DNA from 2 places in the Lactobacillus sp. W8172 genome. Region 2 is predicted to be linked to the other one. Evidence: riboswitches for the same ligand, from Rfam matches in the RefSeq annotation. Region 2 holds a riboswitch; the other holds the start of a gene.
What was found. A riboswitch is a leader RNA that binds a small molecule or an ion and turns the genes downstream of it on or off. The one in region 2 is predicted to bind lysine.
Positions count from the first base shown of each region.

Region 1 (3,184 bases), on a different contig from region 2:
GGGTTTTCTTAGGCGCATTGGCAATAAAATCAATAATTTCTGTCGCTGACATATTTTTCATTTGATATTCTCACTTTTCTTGATAAAACCGGTCATTCTTAATTAAATCGTCATAGGTTTCACGTGTAACAACTTCTTGTGCTCGTCCATTTTCTGCAAAAACAACTGCTGGTCTTGGAACACGGTTATAGTTAGAAGCCATGCTGTAGCCATATGCCCCAGTTGCAAGAACAGCAATTACATCCCCTGGCTTAGTTTTTGGTAAACATGCCTGATCAATCAAAATGTCACCAGATTCACAATAGCGTCCTGCTAAATGGATCTTTTCAACTGGTTCGGTTGCTGGTCGCTTGGCAACCAGTGCTTCATATTCTGCTTGATAAAGCGCAGGTCGAATGTTATCACCCATGCCGCCATCAACAGTCACATAAGGAGTTAAACCTGGCACATCCTTTCTGGAGCCAACGGTATAAAGGCTATAGCCTGCTTCACCAACAATTGAGCGTCCGGGTTCTACCCAGATGGCTGGTATGTTTAACTGATACTGCTCAGCTAGTGTACGAACACTGGCAATGATTTGTTCAACAAATGTACCTAGCCCAATCACACGATCTTTAGCGGTATATCTTATGCCAAAACCGCCGCCTAAATTTAGAACCTGTGGCTGATAATCATACTTTTGCTTCCATTCGTGAACTAGCTGCATCAATTTTTCCACTTCAAGATTAAAACCTTCAGTTTCAAGGATTTGTGAACCAATGTGAGCGTGAAGTCCAATCAACTCCATTTGCTCTTCCGCTTTAACTTGTAAAAAGGCTTTTTCTGCTTGACCCGAACGAACATCAAACCCAAATTTACTGTCTTCTTGACCGGTTTGATCATATTCGTGCGTATGTGCACTCACACCAGGAGTGATGCGGAGCATTACTTGCACTTTTTTGTTTGTTTCATGCAGTACTTGCTTCAGGAGTTCAATTTCATGAAAGTTATCTAAAATGATTACCCCAACATTATTTTCAACGGCCATTAAGAGTTCATCTTTTGTTTTATTATTACCGTGAAAACTGATTTTTTCCGTTGGAAAGCCGGCTTTCAATGCTGTATACAGTTCTCCACCTGAAACAACATCAATGTGGCCACCCAATTCGCTGATTACTTGATAGATTGCAATCGAGGTAAAAGCTTTACTAGCATAGCTGATGGCATAATCAACCTGTCCAGCAACAAAAGCTTGTTTAAGTGCATTGAACTGTTTTCTAATTTGGGCAACATCATAAACCACCAATGGCGTGCCAAAGTTTTCTGCTAGCTTAAGTGCATCTACACCTCCAATCATTAAGTGACCTTGATCATTCGTCTGGTAATAATCATTCGTTGACATCTAATAACCCCCGTTTTTTGGTAAAGAAAAAGACCCTTTAATACGCGCATAGCGTACAAAAGAGTCTTTCAGATTAAACCTTGATCTGATTCAGTTTTGGCGATAGCGCTCCGCAAATTTAAATTTGCGACAGTCCGTAATTTATTAGATTACGTCCCAGCCGATTAACTACCGCAATAATTAACGCTTCGGCAACCGCCCCTTTCGCTAGCTTCACCGTTTTTGCAGAAACTCCACTAGGTACTTTTGTTAGTTGCGACCTCTTCGTTTGATTTATAAAAATATTATTATTATTAATATTACTTGTCAACGGCTTTTTCATAATTAATTAACTTTATTTTTGAAAACATGATTGCAGTTATGTTTTAGTTGCAGATAAAAATTAAAATGTTAAAATGCGTTACTATCGAATTTAATTTTTTTAATCAAGTAGGTGTTGCAAAAATGAAAGTTGTTAAATTTGGTGGTAGTTCACTTGCAAGCGGTGAACAATTTCAAAAAGTGCTAAATATTATTAATGCTGACCCAACCAGAAAAGTAATTGTCACTTCCGCACCAGGAAAAAGATTTGCGGAAGATGTAAAAGTTACAGATCTGTTAATTGAATATGCCCAAAAAACACTGAAACAACAAGACACCGCTGAAATTATTCAGCAAATTTGGACGAGATATCAAGAAATTGCCGCTTTTTTTGCACTTGAGCCCCAAAAATTTGCGTTCTTGCACCAAGAGTTGGTTGACTTACCAATAGCTTTTAATGACGAGCCAGAATACCTAATGGCAGCTTTCAAAGCACACGGTGAAAAACTCTGTGCACAGTTACTAGCATTAATTTTACAAGAGCAAGGTTTGCCAACGCGCTTTCTAGACCCACAGGACGCTGGTTTTTTGGTAAGCAGTGTTGCCAGCGACGCTCAAGTCTTACCTGAAACTTATCAAAATTTACTTAGATGGCGTGAAGTGCCAGAAATACTAGTAGTTCCCGGTTTTTATGGTGTTACAACTCAGGGCAAAATTGCCACTTTCTCACGTGGTGGATCGGATATCACCGGTTCAATCTGGGCAAGAGGAATTAAAGCAGACTTGTACGAAAACTTTACTGACGTAAATGCAATTTATGCCGCGGATCCTAGAATTGTTGCTAACCCTCATCCAATTAAAATTATGACTTATAGGGAATTACGGGAACTATCTTATGCTGGTTTTTCAGTTTTCCATGACGAAGCGCTGATTCCGGCAATTCAAGGCCAAGTCTTCATCAATGTTAAAAATACTAATCACCCTGAATTACCAGGAACGATGATTGTACCTGAAAAAGATTTTCATCCTAAAAGTACGATTACAGGAGTTGCCAGCTCGAATCATTTTTCCGCTTTATATTTACATAAATATCTGCTTAATAAAGAAACTGGTTTTACCCTTAAGTTACTAGAAATATTTTACAAGTTTAATATTTCATACGAACACATGCCCTCAGGTATAGATGATCTAACGGTTATCTTTGACGAACGGCAGTTTACTGAAGAACTGCGCGCGCAAATGTGCAGTGAAATTCAAAAAGTGATTCATCCCGACCAATTAGAATGGATTGATGATTATGCTATCATTATGGTAGTTGGCGAAGGGATGCGGAATAAAATCGGTGCAATGAAGAACATCACTACCCCTTTAGCCAAAGAGCATATTGCCATTCACATGATCAATCAGGGTGCATCACGTATTTCTATTATGTTAGGCACCAAAAAAGAAGACGCAGCAAATGCTGTTAGCCAAATTTATCAACAATTTTTTAAAGGAGTAGCA
Region 1 is NZ_JACFPG010000003.1:55,416-58,599, forward strand. Features, by position in the region: gene dapD (2,3,4,5-tetrahydropyridine-2,6-dicarboxylate N-acetyltransferase) at 1-61, opposite strand, end outside; gene lysA (diaminopimelate decarboxylase) at 71-1,381, opposite strand; lysine riboswitch at 1,477-1,654, opposite strand; gene H3R21_RS05055 (aspartate kinase) at 1,826-3,184, shown strand, end outside.
Region 1: it holds a riboswitch for lysine, as region 2 does, so the genes downstream of both, lysA (diaminopimelate decarboxylase) here and H3R21_RS05960 (ABC transporter substrate-binding protein/permease) in region 2, are expected to answer to the same signal.

Region 2 (3,184 bases):
AGCGTCATCCACAAAAAGCGCAAGCTGAAGAAAAAGCCGAAGGCGAAAAGATTGCACAGCATTCTCCCAAAAAGGGTAAACACTTTTTATCACTCTTCTGGCGAACAGTTATTTCAATTGAGGCAATGGATATCGTCTTTTCAATTGATTCAGTTTTGGCCGCACTAGCCGTCTCGAGTAATCCAGTTGTTGTTTTAATTGGTGGCATGATTGGAATTTTATGTATGCGGGGCGTCGCCGAAATAATTATCAAATTAATGGATATTATTCCTGAATTGCAGCCAATGGCCTACGTCCTGATTGCAATTATCGCCTTAAAACTGCTTATTTCATTACCACCACTTCACTATGAATTACCAAACACTGTTTTTGCGATCATTGTTTTTGGTGTCTTAATTATCACAATTGCGTTTCACTTTTTACGGCTTAAAAAGCATGGTCGTTAACTATAATTGAGAAATAATTTTTTCTTTGAGCACAACCGCCTGGTTATGCTCTTTATTTTTAGCACCGTATAAAAACAACACGTCTTGTTTCGGCAACTGCTGTTTCACTAGGGACACAAACTCGGCCATGGTTGAATTTGCTTCAAGTTCTGCCAGATGCCTTTGCTTAAATTGCATAAATTTATTATCATCATGATTAAACCCACTTGCGAAGCTCTTTACTGGGTGCAAGTTCCTTAACCCAAACATCGAGTCTGGCATCTGTCTTGCTTATACCTCGTAGCCATAATCGATCTACTAAAATGCGATAGCCTGCAGGCTGCTCTTTTTCGTAAATTCGAACTAATTTTATCTAGTGTACTACTCAAGGAAAAAATGGATTATTCAACTTACTTTACTAATCACTCAACTGAAGAAATTAGTGCCGATCTACTTGGTCGGCCATTAACTTATAATGATGGCAAACGCACTCTTGGCGGTTATATTGTCGAAGCAGAAGCATACTTAGGAAAAAAGGATCGTGCAGCACATTCTTATGGTGGTCATCGTAGTCCTGCCAACGAAGGGCTTTATGCCCGTGGCGGAACAATCTATATTTATGCTCAACGACAATACTTCTTTTTTGATGTTGCAACTCAGGCAAAAGATGAACCACAAGGTGTCTTAATCAGAGCAATTGAACCTGCTTGGGGAGTTGAACAAATGATTGGTAATCGCTCGGGTAAAAACGGCATTTTATTAACAAATGGACCCGCTAAGATGATGCAAGCTTTTGGCATTCATGATAAAAATTGGGATCTACATTTTTTAAGTGATTCACCCTTTGCAATCGATTTAAATGATCAACATCAGAAAAAGCCGCAAGAAATTGCTAAGAGTGCCCGCATCGGTGTCAACCAATCTGAATTGGAATGGGCAAATAAGCCATTACGTTTTTTTGTTGCCGGCAATCCATATGTTTCGCGAATGAAGAAAAATGATTATCGTGCTAATAATGGCTGGCAATAAGTGCTAATTTTAAATATAAAAACTGGTAATAGTACACATTTGATTTATAGCTGTTGACAAGTTAATCTTTTTAGCCTATCCTGTTGATTAAGTTAAATAATTTCCAATGCAATAGAGGTTGCGGTAATTACGAAACTAATCTGAGTGAACGAACACAATGAAGATTAGTGTAAGAGTTATCGCCGAAACAAAAGTGCTATTCGCTTTAACACTTTTGTTGGGCTGCAGGAGAAGATCTTGCAGACTGTCCTAGTTAATACTGGGGAGCGCTATATGATTTGTCTAAAATATGATCAATTATAACCTCGTTGTTTTGTAAACAGCGAGGTTTTTATTTACGCTTTTTATTGTATTGGCTTTATTTGAAACAAATTTCTCGGAGGTTTTCAAAATGAAGTCAAGAAATAAGTGGATTACCGCTCTAATCACGGTGATGCTTAGTTTCATCATTACAAGCAATTTTGGTATTACACAAGTTAATGCCAAAAAAGATGATGGTGAACTAAAGGTAGCAATGGAGGCCAACTACCAACCATATAATTGGACTCAAACTACAGACAAAAATGGTGCGGTGCCAATTGAAGGCTCACGCACATATGCCAACGGCTATGATGTTAAAATTGCAAAAATAATTGGTAAACAATTGCATCGTAAGGTTGTTGTAGTTAAGACTGAGTGGGATGGTTTACTTCCAGCTTTAACCAGTGGCAAAGCTGACCTGATTATTGCCGGAATGAGTCCAACTGCTGAGCGTGCAAAAGCGATTAATTTTACTAAACCATATCGAAACAGTACTTTTGTTGTTATTACAAAAGTCAACAGTAAATACGCCAACGCTAAAACGCTAAACGATTTTAAAGGTGCTAAGTTAACTGCTCAGCAAGGTACTTCGCACTATGCACTAATTAAGCAACTTAAAGGTGCCAAGAGACAACCCGCAATGCGTGACTTTGCTGCAATGCGTCAAAGCTTAATTTCTGGTACCATTGATGGCTATATTGCCGAAGATACCGAGTCAACCTCATTTAAAATGGTTGACCCTGACATCAAGGCAATTCCAATTAGTAAAATGGCCGGTTTCCGCATTTCTGAAGAAGATTCAACTACTGCAATCGGCATCGCCAAGCCAAACAGAGATTTACTCAAGCAAGTTAACCAAGTCTTAGCTACTATTCCAAACTCTGAAAGAACCAAGCTAATGACTACCGCCATTTCACAACAACCAAAAACTGATGAAACTAGCAAGAAAGGTAAACAAGATCCTTGGCTCGTCAGTGTTTGGAAACAATTTGGGGGCATGATTTTAAGTGGTATTGGTATGACCCTTCTTCTTGCTTCAGTTGGTACGATTGCCGGTTTCTTCATCGGTCTTTTCGTTGGTATTATTAGGACTATCCCTACCCCAACTAGCAGAGGTAAAAGATGGTTTTCGAAGTTTATTAACTGGCTTCTATCCGTTTATATTGAAGTTTTCCGCGGTACCCCAATGATGGTACAAGCAGCCGTAATTTATTATGGAATTGCTCAATTCTGGCACATCAATATCGATCGTACACTTGCTGCACTAGTAATTGTTTCGATTAACACAGGCGCATACTTGGCAGAAATTATTCGTGGTGGAATTATTTCTACCCCAGAAGGACAATTTGAAGCTGCCAGCGCATTAGGAATGACCCATAACCAAAGAATGTGGCATATTATTTTGCCTCAAGCTATTAAGAACTGTTTAC
Region 2 is NZ_JACFPG010000004.1:49,006-52,189, reverse strand. Features, by position in the region: gene H3R21_RS05975 (TerC family protein) at 1-446, shown strand, start outside; partial or broken gene H3R21_RS05970 (DUF488 domain-containing protein) at 447-798, opposite strand; gene H3R21_RS05965 (DNA-3-methyladenine glycosylase) at 822-1,454, shown strand; lysine riboswitch at 1,559-1,734, shown strand; gene H3R21_RS05960 (ABC transporter substrate-binding protein/permease) at 1,846-3,184, shown strand, end outside.